4 regions of the Anaerobacillus sp. MEB173 genome follow, and region 1 is predicted to be linked to each of the others. Evidence: riboswitches for the same ligand, from Rfam matches in the RefSeq annotation. Region 1 holds a riboswitch; each other region holds the start of a gene.
The links. A riboswitch is a leader RNA that binds a small molecule or an ion and turns the genes downstream of it on or off. The one in region 1 is predicted to bind S-adenosylmethionine.
Positions count from the first base shown of each region.

Region 2: another riboswitch for S-adenosylmethionine. It lies ahead of ACJ2A9_RS07430 (methionine ABC transporter ATP-binding protein); the one in region 1 lies ahead of ACJ2A9_RS10360 (methionine biosynthesis PLP-dependent protein).
Region 3: another riboswitch for S-adenosylmethionine. It lies ahead of ACJ2A9_RS14175 (methionine ABC transporter ATP-binding protein); the one in region 1 lies ahead of ACJ2A9_RS10360 (methionine biosynthesis PLP-dependent protein).
Region 4: another riboswitch for S-adenosylmethionine. It lies ahead of msrA (peptide-methionine (S)-S-oxide reductase MsrA); the one in region 1 lies ahead of ACJ2A9_RS10360 (methionine biosynthesis PLP-dependent protein).

Region 1 covers NZ_JBJMAU010000004.1:108,894-114,870, forward strand. The annotation lists gene metC (cystathionine beta-lyase) at 1-819, opposite strand, end outside; gene ACJ2A9_RS10360 (methionine biosynthesis PLP-dependent protein) at 812-1,936, opposite strand; SAM riboswitch class I at 2,042-2,156, opposite strand; gene ACJ2A9_RS10365 (hypothetical protein) at 2,294-2,455, opposite strand; gene prsW (glutamic-type intramembrane protease PrsW) at 2,640-3,299, opposite strand; gene ACJ2A9_RS10375 (asparaginase) at 3,476-4,447, shown strand; gene ACJ2A9_RS10380 (YpdA family putative bacillithiol disulfide reductase) at 4,575-5,552, opposite strand; gene ACJ2A9_RS10385 (Glu/Leu/Phe/Val family dehydrogenase) at 5,677-5,977, opposite strand, start outside.
Region 2 covers NZ_JBJMAU010000002.1:578,327-584,303, reverse strand. The annotation lists gene bioA (adenosylmethionine--8-amino-7-oxononanoate transaminase) at 1-814, shown strand, start outside; gene ACJ2A9_RS07435 (FUSC family protein) at 1,008-2,021, shown strand; SAM riboswitch class I at 2,198-2,303, shown strand; gene ACJ2A9_RS07430 (methionine ABC transporter ATP-binding protein) at 2,393-3,418, shown strand; gene ACJ2A9_RS07425 (methionine ABC transporter permease) at 3,396-4,061, shown strand; gene ACJ2A9_RS07420 (MetQ/NlpA family ABC transporter substrate-binding protein) at 4,083-4,934, shown strand; gene ACJ2A9_RS07415 (calcium/sodium antiporter) at 5,082-5,977, shown strand, end outside.
Region 3 covers NZ_JBJMAU010000006.1:152,285-158,261, forward strand. The annotation lists gene ACJ2A9_RS14160 (arsenate reductase family protein) at 1-228, shown strand, start outside; gene gcvH (glycine cleavage system protein GcvH) at 443-826, shown strand; gene ACJ2A9_RS14170 (DUF2553 family protein) at 1,197-1,424, shown strand; SAM riboswitch class I at 1,561-1,677, shown strand; gene ACJ2A9_RS14175 (methionine ABC transporter ATP-binding protein) at 1,823-2,851, shown strand; gene ACJ2A9_RS14180 (methionine ABC transporter permease) at 2,841-3,509, shown strand; gene ACJ2A9_RS14185 (MetQ/NlpA family ABC transporter substrate-binding protein) at 3,529-4,380, shown strand; gene ACJ2A9_RS14190 (carboxymuconolactone decarboxylase family protein) at 4,502-4,879, shown strand; gene ACJ2A9_RS14195 (hypothetical protein) at 5,295-5,447, shown strand.
Region 4 covers NZ_JBJMAU010000001.1:133,909-139,885, reverse strand. The annotation lists gene ACJ2A9_RS00645 (polyprenyl synthetase family protein) at 1-1,929, opposite strand, end outside; gene ACJ2A9_RS00640 (CapA family protein) at 2,018-3,163, opposite strand; gene msrA (peptide-methionine (S)-S-oxide reductase MsrA) at 3,467-3,931, opposite strand; SAM riboswitch class I at 4,024-4,137, opposite strand; gene ACJ2A9_RS00630 (hypothetical protein) at 4,566-4,898, shown strand; gene ACJ2A9_RS00625 (metallophosphoesterase) at 5,227-5,977, shown strand, end outside.

The DNA.
Region 1 (5,977 bases):
TTCAGGTACTTCATTTAGCCATTTTGCAAGAACGTCAGCAGCCTTGGATGAGTGCTCCATACGTATGTGTAATGTCTTTAACCCGCGCAGAACAATCCAAGCATCTTGAACACCTAACACTGCCCCAAACGAGTTCTGTAAAAACTTAAACTGACTGGCTAATTCATCATCATTGACTACAGCCAAACCAGCAATTACATCACTATGGCCACCAATGAACTTCGTAGCACTATGAAGGACAACGTCTGCCCCAAGCTCTAATGGACGTTGTAAGGCAGGTGTCATAAATGTATTATCAACAAATGTTAAGCAATTGTGTTGTTTGGCTAACTTCGAAATTGCTTGAATATTGGTAATCTTTAATGTAGGATTTGACGGTGTTTCCACATAAAGAACTTTTGTATTTTCTTGAATATTAGCCGCGACTTCTTCAAGGTTAGTCATATCAACAAATGTATGTTCAATTCCGAGTCTAGTTAGAACTTGGGTTACAAAACGGAATGTTCCGCCGTATACATCCTTCGTTAAAACGACGTGATCACCTTGTGATAGAATCATAAATGAAAGAGAAATAGCCGCCATTCCTGAAGAATAAGCAAAACCGTGGCTGCCTCCTTCAAGACTGGCAATCGTCTCCTCAAGAGCTTCCCTCGTAGGGTTACCAGAACGCCCGTAATCATATGGTCCAAATTCTTCAACACTTTTCTGATGAAACGTTGATGCATGCTGAATCGGTACACTAACTGCTCCGGTTAGTTCATCGTATTTATGATTGTTATGCAATAATCTCGTTTGAAAACTGTAAGTTTCGTTACTCATTCTCTCCACCCGCTTCCTTTGCTTTCGCAAATGCTTGATTTAAATCTGCTATTAAATCCTCATAATGCTCAATTCCTACTGAAAAACGGAGAAGTCGATTACATACCCCGTATGACATCCTAACTTCCTCAGGAATATCCATGTGAGTCTGCGTAGCGGGATACGTTAGTAAACTTTCAACTCCACCTAAACTTTCAGCAAAAGAAATAAGTTGCAAGTTTTGTAAAAATGGATTGACCCAATTCTCATTTTTCACTCTAAAGGAAATCATCCCGCCTCGACCTGCATAAAGAACATCTGTAATGCAATCATGCTCAGACAAGTAGTCAACAATCTTTTTTGCATTCTTTTCGTGCTGTTCCATTCGAAGAGCTAATGTCTTCATCCCTCTAATGACAAGCCAACAATCAAAAGGTGCTAACGTCGCTCCAATTCCATTGTGGTAAAAGAAGATCTTCTCACAAAGTTCTTCCCCTTTTGCAACGATAAGACCAGCTAGAACATCATTGTGACCAGCTAAATATTTTGTTGCACTATGAATCACAATATCCGCTCCATCCAGGATTGGCTTTTGGATATACGGGGTATAAAACGTATTGTCCACAATGAGTAATAGACCATGTTTCTTAGCGACTTTACTTACTGCCGCAATGTCTGTAGATTGCATTAATGGATTTGTTGGGGTTTCAATAAAAATTGCTTTCGTCTTTTCGTTAATTAAGGTTTCAAACTCTTCTATGTCTCTACTGTCACCATACGTAAACGATAGTCCCCATCGTGTCCACCCCTGTTCAAACAAGCGGTATGTACCGCCATAAAGATCTTGGGATGTTAAAATTTCGTCTCCCTGTTCAAATAATGATAGAACGGTTTGAATTGCAGCCATCCCTGAACTGCAGGCAAAACCTCTATCCCCTTCTTCCAATTTGGCAATTGCCTGCTCTAATATCTCACGAGTTGGATTACCTGTTCGCTGATAATCATATCCCGTTGATTGACCTATCCCTTCATGCCGGTATGCAGTAGAAAAATAAACAGGAGGATTAATTGTACCTGTTCTTGTTTCACTTCGATTGCCGATTTGCGCTAATGTCGTTTGTACATTCTCTTTACTCATTTATGCTCTCCTCCTATGTAGTTCCTCGTATGTTATAAACGAAAATTATAATAGAAAAGCCTTCTTCTAAAAAATAAGAAGAAGGCGTACTTTGTTACGTCACTCCTCTTATCTTTCAAGTTGCTTCAGCAACTTGGTGGAATTAGCACCTGACCAATATAAAAATTGGCTGGTTGCTGAGATATCATAGGGCCATTCCCTCCATCTCTCTTGATAAGAATAATTTTAAATTCTGAATATTAATATGTTGTAATTAAATTACACTAAATTTTGAATTAATGCAATAGTATTTACATCATTTTTCTAAGTTTTTATCATGAAAACGCTTTAATATACGAAAGCGAAACGGCTTATACTTTATTCAGGTGAAACATCAATTTCCAGTTTCTCCTCGTTGCCACAAACACATCGTTTAAATCCCGTGTCATACCCACCCTCTTTGTTAGGTCGCCCTCTCAATATAAACTTTTCTCCACATTCATTACAACGAATGACTACTCGATAACGCTCCGCGGCCATAAAACACATCTCCCCTTCATATTAGTACGTATTAACATAATGACCAAAGTCGGATGAATTTATAATTAAAAATCAAGTTTAGAGTTTCGAATGTAGAGTTTAGAGTTATTTTCATGCTATTTCAAAGACGCTTCTTAAGTAAACTTCGTTGAATTAACTTTCAATATTCTAAACTCTAAACTCTTCACTCTAAACTCTCCACTCTATTTGCTGCTTTCACTTTTTTCAGTGCGAGCCACCAGAGGAATACCATAAACGGTATCATTATATAAATCCAATTCGTATGAAACGATAACAGAATATAGTCATATGTGCCATGGAAAAGCCAAGGAATAAATAAGGATAAGCCAATCCAAAATCCTTTCCGGTGTCCTTTTTGATCAAACTTTGCTTTTCCTAAATAATAACCCATCAGCACACCGAACAGAGCATGACTTGAGACTGGTAATAAAGCACGTCCTAACGCTTGTTCAAGTCCATAGGCAACTAAGTAAAAAATATTTTCTATACTTGCAAACCCTAAAGAAATCGCCACACTGTATACTATCCCATCATAATGCTGACTAAATTTCACATGCTTATATACAGTATAGTATAGGATAAACCATTTAAAAAACTCCTCAAAAAACCCAGCAATAATAAAAGCCTGAGCTAATGAAGATGTTAAGAGACCCTCTTCTTGAAAAGCATATTGAATAACCATGATCGGAAATACTAATAGTGACCCTATAATAAAACTGCGTATCACCATACCAATAGGCTCTGATTCAAATTGGTCTTTCAAATAAAAATAGCAGAGTAATGCAACTCCAGGTGCAACCCCAGCGGAAATAACAGCAAACATGAGTAAACGTTCCCCTTAGCTTTCATTGAATTTATTGATTGTCGTATGTAGAAAATTATGGTATGAATAATGAAATAAAAACATCATCTATGCTAATGGTATCATGTAATTTTTATTATGAAAATGTACAACTGTTACGAACTATCTATGAATTACCAAATCATTGGAGGTCTATTATGAAAAAAATTTTAGTCATTCATACTGGCGGGACGATTGCGATGAGTGAAGATGAGGAAACTGGTGCTGTAAAACCGGGCGAAAAAAATCCTTTGCATATAACTGTACAATCATTAGCTAACTTTGCCTATATTACGGAAGAGGATTTTCTTAATTTACCCTCTCCGCATATGACACCTGATCACATGTTTAAATTAATGATACGTATCACCAAACGAATTGATACTGAGCATTTCGATGGAGTCGTTGTTACTCACGGGACCGATACATTAGAGGAGACAGCGTACTTACTTGATCTTCTGTTACCAACTGAAGTTCCTGTGATCGTGACTGGAGCAATGCGTTCAAGTAATGAATTAGGATCAGATGGTCCACATAACTTAATTACTGCCGTCAAAGTTGCAGCCCATGATGAAGCGAATGGTAAAGGGGTTCTTGTCGTCTTTAATGATGAAATACATACAGCTAAGAATGTAACAAAGACACATACAAGTAATGTCTCGACGTTTCAAAGTCCACAATACGGTCCAATTGGGATCGTGACAAAACGCGGTGTCTTTTTCCATCACGTTCCAAAATCAAGGGACCGTTATACAATTAAGCAACTATCCAAAAAAGTGATCCTTTTAAAAGCCTATGCAGGTATGGACAAAGAACTACTTCAGGCTGTTAACCAATTGAATATTGATGGGTTAGTGATTGAAGCTCTTGGCCAAGGAAACTTACCTCCGGCTGTTGTCCCTGATTTAAAAAAACTGTTGGATAAAAAAATCTCTATCGTTCTCGTCTCCCGAAGTTTTAATGGCATTGTGCAAGATACTTATGGTTATGAAGGCGGGGGTAAACAATTAAAGGATATGGGGATTATTTTTTCAAATGGATTAAATGGACAAAAAGCAAGACTGAAACTGATGGTCACATTAGAACAAACAAACGAACAAGCCAAACTCCAAGAACTATTTCTAAAATAAGTTTAAAAACGGTGAAGTTTAAAGTTTAAATAAGAAAACACAGGTGTCAAACAGTTGCGATACCTGTGTTTCTTCCTTTAAGGGGGGTGGGTTAATTTTCTTATAATGTTTAATTAACTTTTAACTTTTAACCGAGTTTTCTTAACATGATTTCCTTTGCAATCAAATCTCCATGAAACCGGCCATTTTCAATAAAAATCTCATTTGCATTATTACCAGCTGCAATGACGCCAGCTATAAATATTCCTTGTATATTCGTTTCCATCGTTTTTTCATTAAATAATGGACGTCCTGTTTCCGCTTCAATTCCGACACCCATGTTTTTCAAAAAAATGTGATCTGGATGATACCCAATCATGGCAAAGACAAAATCAGCCTTTGCATAATGTTCTTGACCATCGTGCTTATAGAGGACAGTATCATCTGAAATTTCCTTCACATTTGCACGGAACACCATTTTTATTTTTTCATGATTGATTAATGAAACAAATTCCGGCAATATCCACGGTTTAATACTACTAGAAAATTCATTGCCACGATAAAGTACAGTTACACGTGCACCGACTTTCTCTAATTCAAGCGCTGCATCTACAGCCGAATTTTTTCCTCCAATTACAACAACATCCTGATCATAATACGGATGCGCTTCTTTAAAGTAATGAAATACATGTGCCTTATCTTCACCGGGAACATGCAATTGATTTGGATGATCATAATAACCTGTGGCGACAATGACAAATTGCGCATCGTATGTACAACGTTCCTTCTTTCGATTCCACGTCTCGACAACAAATCTATTCTCCGCTTTTTCAACCTTTACAACTTCTTCATATGTTTGAATACGGAGCTTTTCCCGTTTGGCAACTTCACGATAATATGTAAGTGCATCATTTCGCTTTGGTTTTCTTTCAACAGTTAAAAATGGAACCCCGCCAATCTCTAATTTTTCGCTTGTACTAAAAAATTGCTGGTGTGTTGGATAACGATGCAATGCATTGACGACATTTCCTTTTTCAATAATTAATGGTGTTATCCCATGGCTTTTAAGAGCAATCGCAGCCGCTAAACCACATGGACCTCCTCCAATAATAATTACCTCTTCCATTCCAATTCGCCTCCCTCTTTTATAGTAATCATCCCTTTTAAAAAAATCAAAGAAGATGGTGATTTACAACAAAAAAACAAGTGAAATCATTTTACCATTCCACTTGTTTTCTGACGTTTAAATATTAGATCCACCCTCTGAACCTAGAAGCCTCTGCCATTTTTCGAACGCCGATCATATATGCTGCTAAACGCATATTAACTCGTCTTGACTTTGATAGATTATATATATTTTCAAATGCATTAACCATTACTTTTTCAAGCTTTTGTTCAACCTCTTCTTCAGTCCAGTAATATCCTTGGTTATTCTGTACCCATTCAAAATAAGAGACTGTAACACCACCGGCACTTGCTAGTACGTCTGGAACTATTAGAATATCGCGCTCTGTTAATATTGAAGTTGCTTCAAGAGTTGTTGGACCGTTA
Region 2 (5,977 bases), on a different contig from region 1:
AATTACCTATCGTAACCCTATCGGAAGTAATGAGGATACGATTAGAGATGAAGCGATATCAGCCTTAAGGAGAATATTTGAAGAGCAGCATGAGGAGATAGCTGCGATTACTGTAGAATCAATGATTCAAGGAGCAAGTGGGATGCACGTCATGCCAAAAGGTTATTTAAAAGGCATTGAAAAGCTATGCCGGGAATTTAACATTTTGCTCATCGTTGATGAAGTGGCAACAGGCTTTGGGCGAACAGGGAAAATGTTTGCAGTTGAGCATGAGGGTGTTCAGCCTGACCTCATGACGATAGCAAAAGGGATAACAGGCGGATATCTTCCAATCGCAGCAACACTAACTACAGAAGATGTCTATAACGAATTTTATGGTGAATATGAGGAATTAAAAACATTCTTCCATGGCCATTCCTATACAGGGAATCAATTAGGATGTGCAGCTGCACTCGCTAATCTTAAAATATATGATGAAGAAAATCTGGTAGAACAGGCGGCAAAAAAAGCTAGACTCATAGAGAGTGAACTAAAGTCATTGACAGAGTTTAAACACGTAGGTGATATTCGTCAGTTAGGTTTAATGTGCGGGATTGAATTGGTTAAAGACCAAGATACTAAGGAAGCCTTTCCTTTTGAAGAAAGAGTAGCATACAAAACGACGTTAGAAATGAGAAAGCAAGGGATGTTAACGAGACCGCTTGGGGACATCATTGTATTTATGCCACCATTAGCTAGTACAGATGAGCAATTACTTACCATGATTGAGATTATGAAAAAAGCAATTGAGGTAACAACGATGGATAAAATGTAAGGGGAAGTATAAATTCCGCTCTTAACTGATATGTTAAAAGCGGAATTTTTTTATCTGAAATTCAAAAAATATCATTTATAGAAGATGAAGTAGACCTATTAACGATGAGAAGCACAAATGTTACAATTGACGGAAAAGTCTGTATAATAGAAATAACCATTAAGTATACTAGGATTTGAAATTAGGTGAGAATGTGAAGGGATTAATAGGTCGCAGAATTATAAAAACAGGCATTTCCGTGTTATTAACAGCCTTAATTTGTTTGTCGCTTAATCTGCCGGCAGAGTTTGCCATTATTGCAGCGATAGTAACGATTGAACCGACAGCATCTGCTTCGATAAAAAAGGGATTTGTCCGTTTTCCGGCGTCAGCAATTGGTGCGGCATGGGCCGTTATTCTCGTTTCATGGTTAGGAGAATCAGTCCTTTCTTATACGTTAGCTGCGTTTTTGACAATTTTCTTTTGTCAGAAGCTTAAGCTTCACGATGGGATTCTTGTAGCAACATTGACAGCTGTTGTCATGGTACCAGATATTGAAGGGGACTACTTATTAACGTTTTTATCGAGACTAGGAACAACTACGATCGGTCTAACAGTTTCATCATTGATAAATTTTTTTATTTTACCACCTAAATTTACGCCGCTAATCAAAGAAAAGCTTTATCCAAATTTCCGTATAGCCGGGGAAGTGTTAGCTGAGACAATGAATGGTATTTTACATATAAAGCAAGCTACTGCCCCTGTACCTACTTCCAAGTACTTAGCGTTAAGACAGGGAACAGAAAAGGTAGGTGAGATCATTTCATTTCAGGAGAGAGAATGGAAGTATCATAAAGTAAAATTAAGTGAATATCGTCACTTTTTATTGTTAAAGAAAAAGAATGCAATTATGCAAAGAATTGTGCTTCATTTAGGAAATTTGCAATACGTAGCTGAGCCAGGTTATTTTTCTGAATCAGAAAAAAAATTAATTATGGAAGTCATCCAATCATTTCAATCGATTCTGAATGATCCTTCTTTTACAATCCCGGGGCGGCATTATGTATTAGTATATGATTTAGACCATCATCTTAAATATGAAGCCAATCAGTTGCGAAACTCTAATGAGTATTTTCACCATTTTACTACAAAAAGGGTTGTTTTTTTTGAGTTACTTTCAATCCATGACTCAATCGAGGAGCTTAATCATTTAGTATCAGGAGAGTAATCTCGGTAAAAATGTTATAAATTGGCGAAATGTTGAAGGGTTAGAAAATAAAAAAATATTTGATAATTCGCGGATATATCAATAATGTAAGCGCTCTCTATTGCGTTAGTGTAAAAAAAACTATATTGACAATGTGTGTACTTGGGTTTATTATCATAATAATAATTTTATAGAATAACTTATCAAGAGCGACTGAGGGACAGGCCCGATGAAGTCCAGCAACCTCCAACGAGATGGGATGGTGCTAACTCCTGCAGAATACTTTATTCTGAAAGATAAGGCTAATTAATTGTACGTGACGATTGAGCCTCTTTTCAGATAAAGAGACTCTTATTTTTTTATATTCAAATAGTTTTTAGGAGGTGTTCCTTTTGATAGAGGTAACGGATTTAGTGAAGGAATATAGAACAAAAAAAGGAACAGTGGTAGGTGTTGATCATGTCTCCTTATCAATAAAAAAAGGAGAGGTATTTGGAATCGTAGGTTACAGTGGTGCAGGAAAGAGCTCGCTATTACGCTGCTTGAATTTACTGGAAAAGCCTACATCTGGTCAAATAAAGATAGATGGGCTTGAACTAACACAGTTAAATAAAAAATCATTAAGAGAAGCGAGACAAAAGATTGGCATGATATTTCAACACTTTTATTTAGTTAGTTCAAAAACAGTCTTTGAAAATATTGCAATTGCCTTAAAGGCGGCTGGTAAACCTAAAGATGAAATAAAAAGTAGAGTTGATGAATTGCTGGACATGGTTGGACTTGCAAGTAAAAGCGATCATTATCCGTCGCAATTAAGCGGTGGTCAAAAGCAGCGGGTGGGCATTGCAAGAGCACTTGCTAATGATCCACAAGTATTGCTTTGTGATGAGGCTACGTCAGCACTTGACCCAACAACAACAAAGTCCATTTTATCTTTATTAAAAAAGATAAATCGTGAATTTGGCTTAACGATCGTTTTAATCACTCATGAGATGGAAGTAGTCAAAGAGATTTGTGATCGTATTGCAGTCATGGAAAATGGAAAAGTCATTGAAGAAGGAAATGTCTATGATTTATTTTCATCACCGCAGCAACCTTTGACGAAGGACTTTATTAACAGCGTTTTACAATTTGATTTACCACAGCATTTAATTGATAACCGTAAAGGAAGTATTGTGAAAGTTCAATTCAAAGGAACGATCGCAGAGGAATCAGTGATTTCTGATATTTTTAAAAATTTCGAAGTTAGTGGAAATATCCTCCATGGAAAGATTGAATATATCAAAGAAGTACCTCTTGGAATTTTTATTATGGAACTAATTGGTGAGCAAGCTGAGGTTAACAGAGCGATTGAAGCGATTCGCAATCGTACTGAAAGTTTGGAGGTGATCGCTCATGATCTTAGAAACGTTAGTTAATCTACTGCCAGAGTTAAATAAAGCCTTTTTAGAAACAGTACTCATGGTAGCCATAGCTCTAAGTGTTGCGGTAATTTTCGGATTACCATTAGGAATTTTACTATTTGTAACAGATCGTGGTCTCTTTTTAGAAAATCCTACGATAAAGAGCACTGTTGGCTTTTTCGTAAACTTAATCCGCTCAATTCCGTTTATTATTTTACTAGTAGCATTACTCCCACTGACACAATTAATCGCGGGGACGACAATTGGACCAAAGGCAGCTTCGGTCTCTTTATCTGTAGCGGCAGTGCCTTTTTTTGCAAGATTAGTTGAATCATCATTAAGGGAAATTGATAAAGGGGTAATTGAAGCTGTCGTTTCAGTTGGTGCAACACCATGGATGATCATTAAAGATGTTCTTCTGCCGGAAGCGCGTCCAGGTCTTATTCAAGGTTTAACAATTACAACTATTAGTTTAGTTGGTTATTCGGCGATGGCAGGTATTGTAGGAGGAGGCGGAATTGGCGATTTAGCCATTCGCTTTGGATATTACCGTTATGATGATACGGTAATGATTACAACAATTATTATCTTAATCTGTATTGTACAAATTATACAATTCTCTGGTGATAGAATTGCAAGATTTGTTGATAAAAAATAACACATCAAAGGGGAAACGAAAATGAAGAAATTAACTTCGCTATTATTAGTCTTATTACTTACAAGTATACTAGCAGCTTGTGGAGGTAATGAAGAAACAACGTCTGATGCCGGAGATAAATCTGCTCCTGCTGAAGAAAAACAACAATTAAAAATTGGGGCTACATCTGGTCCGTATGCCGATATGGTGTCAAACGCAATCAAGCCTTTATTAGAAGAAAAAGGATATGAAATTGAAGTTGTTGAATTTAGTGATTATGTACAGCCGAACATTGCTCTGGGAAATGGGTCACTTGATGCAAACTTATTTCAGCATAAGATTTACATGGAGAACTTTGCCGCTGAACATGGTTTAGAGTTATCGGAATTAGTCGTTGTTCCAACGGCTCCAATGGGGATCTATTCTAACAAGTTTAATAGTATTGATGAGATTGAAGAAGGCAGTGAGTTAGCACTTCCAAATGATCCTACAAACTTAGCTAGAACATTAATGTTACTTGAAGGTTTAGGTTTAATTACAGTTGATGGGACAATTAATCAACTAACAGCATCAGAAAAAGATGTTGTAGAAAATCCGAAAAACTTAAAGCTCCAGCCGATTGAAGCAGGACAATTACCACGTGCTGTTGATGGTGTCGATGTTGCAGCAGTACCAGGGAACTTTGCATTAGCCGCTCAAATGGACTTGCTGTCAGCATTGGCATTAGAAGATATGCCAGATGACTTCCGAAACCGTGTTGTCGTAAAAACTGCAGATCTGGATGCTCAATTCGCAAAAGATATTCAAGAAGTAGTTCAATCACCTGAATTTGAAGAAATTATCGACCGTGACTTCCAAGGCTTTGGGAAACCAGAATGGATGGTTAATCGATAAATACTATGAAGAATAACCCTCGAAACCAAGTTGCCTTGGTTCGGGGGTTTTATTTGTTTATTTTCCTGTTAAAAATTAGTGAATGAAAGTAGTTCTTTAGTATACGATAAATAGTACAATAGTGGAAAAAGAACGGAGCGTTAGAAAATGGCCTATGTCCTTTTGATTGTCGGATTCGCATTATTAATTAAAGGAGCGGATTTATTTGTTGATGGCGCATCAAGTATTGCCGGTTTACTGCGGATTCCTCCGCTATTAGTTGGACTAACCATTGTTGCATTTGGAACAAGTTCTCCTGAAGCAACAGTGAGTATCATAGCGGCAGTAGAAGGCAGTTCAGGTGTTTCATTAGGGAATGTCATTGGGAGTAATATTTTTAATATCACTCTCGTTATTGGAATTACAGCATTTTTAAATCCTTTGAAGGTAGAAAGTGAAACCATTCGAAAAGAAATCCCTTTTACCTTGTTAGCGAGCTTTACTTTGTTAGTCCTTATTTCAGATATATCGTTACAGTCGATGGATGAGAATTTAATTACCCGAAGTGACGGGATCATTTTCTTATTGTTCTTCTCCATATTTATGTATTACATCTTTGAGGTAGCCAGAAATGACCGTAATCAGTCCTCGGCAGACGAAATAACGAAAAAGGGTACATGGGGCAAGAGTATCTTTTATACAATTATAGGGCTTGCAGCCATTATCTTTGGTGGGGATTTCGTTGTGAAGAGTAGTACAGAAATTGCGTATTCGTTTGGATTGAATGAAACGTTGGTGGGATTAACGATTGTTGCCATTGGTACTTCCCTACCTGAATTAGTTACATCTGTGACAGCAGCGGTAAAAAAGCAAAGTGAAATTGCATTAGGAAATATTGTAGGAAGTAATATTTTTAATATATTATTTGTGCTCGGTACAGCCTCAGTCATTTCCCCGTTAATTGTTGACGGTAAGGTTTTTATTGATGTGATGCTGATGATTATGATCACAATTTTGTTGTTAGTTTTTTCAAGAACGCAATATCGAGTTGGAAAAACAGAGGG
Region 3 (5,977 bases), on a different contig from region 1:
GATTTGCATGAGGCTAGTGAAGTTGAATTAAAGAAATTCTTTAATACAAGCGGAAAAAAGTATCGTGAGCTTGGACTAAAAGACAAAGTAAATTCAGCATCAAAAGATGAGCTTTTGGACATCCTGGCATCAGACGGTATGCTAATTAAACGCCCAATCATCACCGACGGAAACAAAGTAACCATTGGATTTAAAGAAGAAACGCTGGAAGAAGCGTGGAAAAGCTAATTTAGTTTAGAGTTGAGAGTGTAGAGTTTAGAGTTATTTGATGGGCAGTTTCTTGAAGCTTCTTGATGCTTCTTGAGGCGCTAAAACCAACTCTACACTCTAAACTATAAACTCTAAACTTTTATAAGTTGTTTCCTCCTCTATTTTTCGATAATATAGTGGTGTTGCAGTATACACAATTATGGTATTGAATAAAAATGTTGGAGGGAAAGTAATGAATTTACCAAAGGAATTAAAGTATTCTAAAGAACACGAGTGGGTAAAGGTTGAAGGTGATAAAGTTCGTATTGGGATTAGTGATTTTGCTCAATCTGAACTTGGAGATATCGTTTTTGTTGAATTGCCAGAAGTAGGTGACGAAATTGAAGCGGACGCGCCATTTGGCAGTGTTGAATCAGTGAAGACTGTTTCTGAATTATATGCTCCAATTAGTGGCAAGGTAGTTGAAATCAACGAAGATCTTGAAGATTCACCTGAATTTGTAAATGAATCTCCATATGAAAAAGCATGGATGATCGTCATAGAACCATCTGACACATCTGAAATTGACAAGCTAATGTCTGCTGAAGCATATGAGAAAATGGTAAGTGAAGAGTAAAATCTACATAAAACACAGCGGTTTTCATGACGAGAACTGCTGTGCTTTTTTTTACGGCCACCAGTACCTTTATTTGTGGAAAAATAGCCTGCTTTGAAGATTTGGCGGTCACCAGAGACCTTAAAGGCTTAAAATTTCCTCATTAACTCAATAAATTGAGCAAATAGGGTCTCTTATGGCCGTATACTTTGAAAAAAGCACACATTTAGCAAAATAAAGTCTGTCGTGTCCTCCAAATTAATAAACTCCAGACCACCAACCACGAACCGCCAATTCAAACTCCATCCACTTATTGGTTCACTAACAACAAACAAACCGGGAAAGATAAGTAGTAGATGTAAATCGAAATAGGTGTTGAGGAGGGTTAATGATGGAAAAATTAGATGTAACTGACCGTATACAAGGAAAGCTGTGCAATGGTAACATTGTTTTGTATTATAATGAAGATGAAATTGGAGAAATCAATTTATCGAGTGGATTGGCGAAATATGAATTGTCAGAGGAATTTCAATTAGAGAATAATAAGATCTACTTGAATCAAGATGTGGAAAAAATAAATAACCAGGACACAGAAGACTGTGATCTTGGCTGGTGTTAGCAAATTAATTAAACGTTTGATTAACTTCCAAATTTTAAAAGTGAACATTTTTAAAAACAAATTGACACCTTGTTTCGGTGCATGCTATGATACGTTCATGCAATATTGTTTTAATAAAATAATAAATAACTTTATACTCTTATCAAGAGAGGTGGAGGGACTGGCCCGATGAAACCCGGCAACCTTTAAACTAGTTTTTTAGTTTAAAAAGGTGCCAATTCCTGCAGGGCAATTACGCTTTGTAAGATGAGAGAAAGGAACCTGATACTAAACCTTTCTGCTCAATATTGACGGAAAGGTTTTTTTGAGCACATTTTGTTAAAACTTTGACTGTATATGGAGTTAAAGTATAGTATTATGATATGGATAATGAGTTTAATATGGAGGTGATGCTCATTATGATTTCTTTAGAAGGAATTAGAAAAATCTTTTCAACAAAAGACGGACAAGTTACAGCTGTTGATAATGTTGATTTAACAATAGATAAAGGTGAAATTTTTGGAATTATCGGTTATAGTGGTGCAGGAAAAAGTACGTTAATTCGAATGCTCAATATGCTTGAGAAACCGACGCAAGGAACGATTACGGTTGCCGGAAAGACGCTATCGTCATTAAGCGGAAAAGAGCTTCGAATGGCGAGACAGGAAATTAGTATGATCTTCCAACACTTCAACCTGCTTTGGTCAAGAACCGTAAGAGAAAACATTGCCTTCCCACTTGAAATTGCGGGTGTGAAAAAAGAAGAACAAAAAAAACGTGTCGATGAGCTGATTAAGTTGGTTGGTCTTGAAGGACGAGGCGAATCGTATCCATCACAACTTAGTGGGGGACAAAAGCAACGTGTTGGCATCGCCAGAGCATTAGCGAATAACCCTAAGGTATTATTATGTGATGAAGCAACATCAGCGCTAGATCCGAAAACAACGGATTCGATCCTAGAGTTACTTGTTGATATTAATCAAAAGCTAGGACTGACGATTGTTCTTATTACTCATGAGATGCATGTTATTCGAAAAATTTGTCATCGTGTAGCGGTGATGGAGAATGGAAAAATTGTTGAGCAAGGGCCTGTATTACACGTTTTCCGTAAACCTCAAGAAAATATGACAAAAGAATTTTTAAAGCAAGTAACAGAGCCAGAAGAAACAATAGAAACTATTGAACATTTATTAGCTGAAGATCCAACTGGAAAGGTGATTCAATTGACCTTTGTTGGTGACGAGGCAGAAAAACCAGTAATCACTCAACTAATTCGTAATTTTGATCTTGAGATTAATATTTTACAAGGGAAAATATCAAAAACCCAAGATGGCTCTTATGGAACTTTGTTTGTACGCATTAATGGTGATGAAAGTGAAATAGAACGAGGAATTGCCTTCATTCGCAATCAGCAAGTTGAAGTGGAGGTGATCGATTATGCTAAATAACTGGTTTGAGAATGTTAAATGGGACAAATTGTGGGATGCTACTATTGAAACTATTTATATGACATCAATCTCTGTTGCAGCCACTTTTATTCTCGGTTTGATCTTAGGATTAGTCCTATATTTAACTAGCAAAGGGAATCTATGGGAAAACCGGCCGATTAATGCTATATTTAGTGGGATTGTTAATGTATTTAGATCCGTTCCATTTATTATACTCATTGTTTTACTCATTCCATTTACTCGAGTAATCGTAGGTTCTATGTTAGGGGCCAATGCTGCACTTCCAGCTTTAATTATTGGTGCCGCGCCTTTTTATGCCCGTATGGTGGAAATAGCTCTAAGGGAAATAGATAAAGGAGTTATCGAAGCTTCACAATCAATGGGGGCAACGAATTGGCAAATCATTTATAAAGTATTAATTCCAGAATCATTACCGGCACTTATTTCCGGTATTACAGTTACAGCGATTGCTTTAGTAAGTTATACGGCGATGGCCGGTGTTATCGGAGCAGGTGGACTTGGTCATTTTGCATATTTAGAAGGATTCCAACGTAATAGAACTGAGGTAACTTTGGTGGCAACAATCGCGATCCTGGTCATTGTCTTTATTATTCAATGGATCGGTGATTTTCTCACATATAAAACAGATAAAAGATAATACGTAAGGGGGCAATAAGATGAAGAAGTTTTTAAGTTTAATCGGAGCTGCTGCTTTATCTCTTTCACTAGTAGCTTGCGGTGGTGGAGAAAGTGAGCAACCAGCAGAAGAAGGACAAGAGGATGCAGTACAAGAAGAAAGAACGAAACTAGTGGTTGGGGCATCAGCTGTTCCTCATACAGAGGTTTTAGAAGCAGCGAAACCACTACTTGCAGAACAAGGAATTGACCTTGAAATTATAACTTTCCAAGATTATATTTTACCTAACCAAACATTAAGAGATGGAGAATTAGATGCAAACTACTTCCAAACTCCTGGCTATCTAGCGATGCAAATCGAAGAATTTGGTTATGACTTTGTTAGTATTGGTGCAATTCATGCTGAGCCAATCGGCGTTTATTCAAAAGAATATAGTAGTTTAGATGAGCTTCCTGATGGAGCGAAAATTATTATGAGTGATTCATTTAGCGACCATGGTCGTATTCTTCCAATCTTTGAGCGTGCAGGCGTGATCGAACTAGATGTTGAAGAAGGACAATTAGCAACTCGTGAAGACATCGTATCAAATCCTAAAAATCTAGATTTCTCTACACTTGTTGAAGCAAAAATGCTTGCTCCAGCCTTTGAAAGTGGAGAAGGAGATGCAGTTGTTATCAATACTAACTATGCCCTAGAAGGTGGAGTTGATATTGAACAATACGGTATTGCATTTGAAGGTGAAGATGTTTTACAACCAAACTTAATCGTTGTTCGTTCTGAAGACGAGACTCGTCCAGAAGTTCTTGCATTAGTTGAAGTTTTACGCTCTGAAGAAATTCGAAACTTCATTAATGAAACATACAATGGTGCCGTAATTCCTATCACTCAGTAATATTATTGGTCTGTTCATTGGTACGTTAGCGTGCCGTGGACAGGCCTTTTTTTGTTAAACCTCATATTTACGTTTTTTATTGTCATACTATACTTGATTACCTAAAAAGGAGCGAGTAAACATGGAAATGCAAAATATGAACCAAGATATGAACACAATTGAAATGGCGATTCAGGAGTATAAAGAAGGGTTAGGTCACTTCACCCAAAAGATGCCGAAAATTGCCCAAAAATATAACGCTTTTACAGAAGCTTGCTTTGAGAAAGGAAAGCTTTCACAAAAAGAAAAACAGCTGATTGCCTTAGGCATCAGTTTGTATTCACAAGATGAATATTGCATCATCTATCATACAAAAGGCTGTATTGACCAAGGATGTACTGAGGAGGAAATCTTCGAAGCAGTGGCTGTAACAGGTGCCTTTGGTGGTGGGGCAGTCATGAGTCAAGCGGTTACTCTCGTTCAGGATGCTGTCTCTGAACTAACGCAAGTAAAGCAATAGATTATATTATACAATAATTCGACAAAAGATGTAAATATTCTAAACAATTAGATAATAGGAGTAAATTCGTGAAAATTGAAAAAAGATAAAGACTTCATAATCGTAATTCTTTCTCACAATTTTATGAGCGGAAATATTGCGGAAAATCGCTTTTGTTACTTTTTTTATACTGTGATACGATAAAGACCGAAAGAAAAAATCGGTGAAACAAGGATTCGCAGATGTCTAGCTCCAGCGCCTAGCCGCTCGAGGTCACTTCGGTCCGTCAAACGTGTCCATAAGGCGGAACCCTTATTGTCGGCCCTCCAGTGCTTGTCGCGGCTGAGCAAGGCGCTTGCGCTTTTCTTAAAAACCGTAAAAATGAAAGGGTTGATTGATTATTTATCACCAACTGAAGTCACCGCATACTGAAGGAATGGAAAAAGCGATGCAACAATCTCATGGAATTGGATATGCGGAATATAATCGCCGACTAGAAAATCGAATGAAGGTTGAGAAACAGCGCGAGCTTGACTACCAAAAGAGTCTGGAAATTGTTAATAATCACAGTCATAAACTAGGAGTATAAATGAAAAGGATGAGGTGGAGTTCTCTACTCCATCTCATTTGCTTTTTAGCTAGGGTGCCAAACCTGCCTACAAAGGAGTAATGCAAGTAGTAGAGGTTGGCAAGGCATCTGCGCTTTTCTCTTTTGTAGATTATTGTAGAAAAAATGTCAAAAAAATGATAAATTCAAACACATCACAACAATTTTACAGTATAATAACTAAAGTCAGTGTACAAATTGCTGGCTTTTTTTGTGTACATATTCTATAGAACTATTATGCATAGAAAGAAACAATAATTGAAATAATAATTTAGATACAATATTCAGGAGTGATCTTTGAATCTGTCTTCAATAATTTTAAATTCTAAATTTTACATTTCATAAGCTTGTTCATTTTCACTCTATTGAGAATGGTTTTCATGAGTCGATATCTTTGAAAATAGGAAAACAGCTGGTGTAAAATTGATATATATCAACTTTCTAAACAAAAGTGTTTAAAAAGTATTTTTAGTTTCCAAATCACTTGTAATAGAGAATCTTTTGTTATAAGA
Region 4 (5,977 bases), on a different contig from region 1:
TGAATATTGAATTAAGCGGAGTACCGATTTTGCATCAAATTGATGAAGGGAAGCTTGTTCCTCGACAGCCTTCTGAGTGAGAAAAAGACCAGTAAGTTCAGCTGTTGCCACATTATATATGTTGTGTAAAGTTGGTCGGCCTCTTCGAATTGAAGCATTATCCTGAGATGGCAAGTCATCATATATGAGTGATGCTGTATGCATATATTCCAACGATTTTAATAGAGGTACGACTGCTTCCTGATCAAAGCCATATTCATTAACCGCCATCATCCAAGTCATTATTGGTCTTAGTCGCTTACCGTCCCCTTCAAGGCTGTAATTTGCTGCATCTGTAATAGGCTCTTGCAAGTCCAGGCTACTAGAATGCTTTGGAATCGCTAGTGTGCTGTTAATTTGAAATCGTACCGTTTCGACAGTCTCGAAAAATTGCTCCCTCTCCATCTTTTCATTTCTCAAAATTGTAATGACGTGGTCTCTAAGCAGCTTATCGAAAAAATCAACATCAACTGCTTTATGTACCATATGCTGGATGAGAGAGTTGAAAGATGGCATTTGACCAGTAAATAACTGCATGATTTCGTAGTATTTTGAAGCTCCAAGTCGTTCCAAGCAACGTTTTAAACCGTTTATCGCCCGATCCAGGATAACTTCACGTGTCATATCATCAGAATGATAGACATGATGAATCAAGTGGGAGATTACCGCCCAATATAATTCAAACGGATTGATCAGATCATTACGCACAGTAGAATATTTTAAGTAATACGTATACGGTGTGACTCGTTCTTCTTTCAAGTCATCAAACATATCCGTAAAATCATCGGCCAGCTGATTGTATAGGCCGTAATAAAATGTTCGGCTGTCAATGTCCTCATCCTCAGGAGCATTAATCAAAGACCGGACAATTAAGCGTGAGGATGCCGACTTTAAAATACTTGGTATGTAAATCTCTTCATTACTATAATGAGAATTTGCTAGATTCTTATCTCGGTCAACCTCTTGAGATTGAAAAAATACATACGCTTGCTCGTAAAAATGGTTCCGCGACTCCGGACTTTGACAAGCAGTAATATATTCAAAGGCATCACGCAGCTCTGAATGGATATATATCATTAAATCCTTGTTAGTTCCTGTCCAATATCCAAGTTCTCGGACCGAACCAGTAAGCAGTGTGGAACGGATGAAAGTAGAATATTGCTTTTTCTCATCATGAGATAGAACGTTCGCATCAAGAAGATCATCAATGAATGGATACGTGATTCCATATGCATAGCCAAGTCGAATTGCTGTTTCAAGCTTCTGTGTGCGTTTTTGTGAAGAAGTTCCCTCATCCATTTCTTCTAGTTCATGCATCAAGACACCGGCAATAATTTTGATAAGTTTTCGCTGGGCATCTTCGGCATCCATCCCTTCTGGAAGGCGAGAAGCAACAGTTTTTAATTTGCTCATGAGCCAAATCATCGTCGATTCAAGCCTTTCTTTTTGAGCAAATCGGTACAGCGAAGCAATGCTGTATGATTCGTTTTTTTCACTGGCTATTGCTGAAATAAGGTGATGCTTTAGTTTATTAACTGCCCGAGTAATCCTCTCCTGTGTAGCAGGTGTTCCCAAATCCTTTCCTAGATCACGCATAAAAATATAGGAGATACTCCGTTCCAAATACCGATCCAACTTCCCAGTGACATTCAACCATTTGATGTAACTGTAGTACGTTTTAGAGTCCTGTTTTTCATTTCGTCGTGACAACAATGAAAACAATGAACGACGGCGGATATGCTCTTTTTCCCATGATTTGAAATCGATTGTTAATGTTTCGATATAACTCTTGTCAATGACTTGAGCATAAAGCGCTTTGTAATATTTCGTTGCCTTCTCCTCAGCAAGCTTATAGTAAGCATCTTCGTTTTGTAGTAACTCCTCATTCATACAATTCAGTACCTTTCCTCATGGTCTCTTTTCTCTATTTGTATGCAAGTTGAATCATTCTAAGTCAAAAAGGATTAGCCATCACGGATCAATGCACAATAGGCAAAAACTCACCATGTTCCGTCCATGTCCCGCCTTCTGATAAGGAGGAAAGTCGCTGCATGATGACTTTAGTTTCTTGTTCATCAGCTTGCCAAACTGCACCTTGGTCAATAGTCATTGGGTACACTTTTGCCGACTGTGCACCTTCTTCATCAATTGCTACTTGCAAGACTGCACTTTGTCTGGCAGTCTCTACTGAACTTGTTGTAAAAATAAAATTACCTAAACTGTAGGCAATCAGCTTCCCATTATAATATTCAAGCCCTTGCAACACATGAGGATGAGCACCAATTACCAAATCGACGCCTAAGTCGATCAATGTATGAGCCATTTCCCTGTCAGACGTACGAGGATAGTCCGCTAACTCTTCACCCCAATGCATATAAACTATCGTTATGTCAGATGCATGAACTGCTTGTGAAGCAACATCATATACTCGCTCGACTTGATAACCACTTGCTAAACCAGGCTGATTCTCTCCGGCATACCAAGAAACTGCTGGTAACACTGAACTAAACCCTAGAAAAGAAATCGTCTTTCCTCTGACTGTCACTTGTTTTGCCCTGTATGCTTCAGCTTCGTTCATTCCACCACCTACATAGACAATCCCTTCCTCAGTAAGGTGATGTAATGTATCCGTAAATGCCTCAATTCCGTAATCCAAACTATGATTATTGGCGACAGTAACAAGATCAACTCCTGCCCATTTCATTCCTTTGATAAGGTTAGGATGACTTTGAAACGCATAACTTTTATTTGAAGCTACCCCTTTTTCACTTACAGCTGTTTCAAGGTTAACCATGGCAATGTCACTTTCCTCAAGATATGGTTTTGCCTGTTCCCACGAATATTGATAGCCATACTCTTCTATGTAAGGAGCGACTTTCCCGGCAGCCATCGTATCCCCTGCAAATGAGAATGTAATTGGTAGGGCGGGTTCCTGTTCACTTTCTGTTACAGGTACTGTATCCTGCTCTTTCCGATGATCTTGCTCAGCTGTTTTTTCTTCTTCGGTGCCGTTTGCTGGTGCTTCCACATCATATTCAGTCTCTTCCTCACTATGATTTGTACATGCTGTTATGATTGAAATAAGCACAATTGCAATTACGGTTAAATACCATTTCTTGTTCATAGTTCTCCCCCAAATTGATTAATAGACCAATTTCGACAAAACGATATTTCAAAAAGCGATAGAGTGTACTGATGATGAAATTCAGTTCTGTCATTTAAGATTTCTACTTTTCTGCTTGAATTTACCATATTGATAGATTAGTGTCCAATTGCCGGAAAAGCGCAGGTGCTGGAGCTGGACAATTAAAAAAAGGATACCTCAAAGTAAATCTCTCCTCGATTGTTACAAAACATAGATGCGGCAACATCTATATTTTCGAGGGGATTTTGCTTTGTTTCAAGGCATCCTATACTCTATCTATTATTAAATTCCGCAAGCTAGCGTTCCGTTTTTTTGGAAATACTTCTGATGATATTCTTCTGCTTGATAAAACTCTTTTGCTGGAGAAATTTCAGTCACGATTTTTTTACTGCTTTTCTGATTTAGCTTAGATTTTATCCTCGCTGCTACTTCTAGTTGTTGAAGGTTTTGAAAGAAAATAACAGAACGATATTGCGTTCCTACATCGATACCTTGACGGTTCATTGTAGTCGGATTGTGGCATTCAAAAAATTTTATGACTAGCTCTTCGTACGAAATTTTCCACGGATTGTACCAAATCTCGATAGCCTCAGCATGTCCTGTTGTCCCTGTTTTTACTTCCTCGTATGATGGACTCTCAACATGTCCGCCTGTATACCCTACTCTTGTTTCTTCCACTCCGCGAATCCCTTCAAAAAATGCTTCAACACCCCAAAAACAACCTGCTCCAAATACTGCTTTTTCCATTTATTCTCGCTCCTTTTTTTGAGCGATAAAGCTTCCTTCCATAAGAAAAACCTCTCTAAATAGTAGAGAGGTTATCGTATATGTATACGATCCTCTCATCTCCCAAGGTTACAAACCTTGCAGGAATTAGCACCGTTTAAATCAATCATTGATTTAATGGTTGCCGGGTTTCAAAGGGCCAGTCCCTCCACCACTCTGGATAAGAAGTCTATCGCTAGAATTTTTATTTGTTGTATTGAATTTTATATGATCCATTATTATTTTGCAAGTCTTTTTATATGTGCAAAACTTTTTTTATAAATAATTTCTACAATGTAAGCATTTACAACGACAAAACTTTCATGAACTAATATTCCTATTACACATTTTCAACCCCCACAATAAATACGTCATCCCCTATTTAAACCGCATTCTCAAAGGCTTTAATGGACATGTAGATCGACTTCCTCCCTAATTTATTATTAAAAGTGAGATGAGTAACATTATATTATCGACAATTTCCAAAAAATGAAGTCGAAAAAAAGGCATTGAATCATTGTACATAGTGAGTTAATATAAACATCGTTCAGTGATTGTTACTATTTTACAATCAGAAAAAAATTACGATGAAAACATTTTGAAAGGATGAGTATTGTTGTTAATTACAGAAGTGGTAGCACACAAAGGAACTGAGGAAGCGTTAAAAGAAAAGCAATTTATGGTCAAGGAAATTTTGGAGTCAGAAGAGCTTAGCCATGGTTTACAAAACCCTGATCTTATCATTCTCTATGAAAAGGTAGAATGGAGAAAAATTGTTTTTCTAAAAGAAACAAATGGTATTGTCGAAAATAAAGTGAAAACTGAAGAGTTTGTTAAAATTATTAAAAATGAAAAAAACTCCTCCTCATCAAAATGTCTTAAAGTATACTTATTAAGCGAAGAACAAACACTGAATTCGGTTATTAAGGAAATTCAACGTAATTATTAATTTTTTTACTCGTGCACCTAAGACAACAAACATCAATTGATACGATACTCAACGGGAATGTCTCACTAGTGACAGCTCTCCTCAAATACATCACTATGCTGTACGGCTGATATGGTGGTTTGAGGGACTGCACTAATAAGGCATTCCCTTCTTAGATACAATAACCTCCCTATTCTTCAAAAACTTCTAAATTATTTTAAAACTACCCACAAATTGTTCCCGAGCTTTATCCAATGATCAAGTTGGCATGTTGCTGCAAATTTATTGACATTGACCAACGGGTCAGATAGTATGTAGGAAATATTTTTCTACAGAGGAGTATAAATTTGTGTCGATTAGAGTCATGATTTTTCTTTTCATTTATTTTATTCTAAGCTTTTATGTTGCCTACAATGGCTGGGCATGGTTAAAAAAAGTCTATGGATTTCGCTATAAAAAAACATATTTTCTCGTCATGTTTTTTATTTCAATTTCATTTTTCCTTACGCGGATGATCGTCGTTCCTGGTCTTAGTTGGGTCGCATACGGTTGGCTTGTGATGTTTGCTTATGGACTTGTCCTTTTTCCTGTTATGAATTTGATTTACTTTTTGACGAAAAAAAGAGCGATAAAGTGGTTAGGATTTGGCGTTCTTTCCTTTTATTTGTTCGTTTTTATCTATGGTTCTTACAATATGTGGAACCCTGTTGTCGTGAGTTACGATATCGAAATCGAAAAAGAGACAGAGCTTGATGAGTTAAAAGTCCTGTTAATTTCTGATATTCATTTAAGCGAAACGATCGGCAACCGTTTTTTAAACAAGTTGATCAATCTCTCAAATGAAGTTGAACCAGATATCATCTTTTTAGCTGGTGATGTGATTGACAATAGTATCGAACCGTACTTGAAACATAATATGGGAGAAATTCTTTCTGGATTACATGCCCCGATGGGTGTATATGCCGTGTTAGGAAATCATGAGTATTATGGCGGTGATATTCCAATCTTCATGGACGAAATGAATGACATAAATGTAGATGTATTAGTTGATGAGGTAACGAGTGTAGAAGACCTTTTTTACATCGTTGGTCGAAAGGATT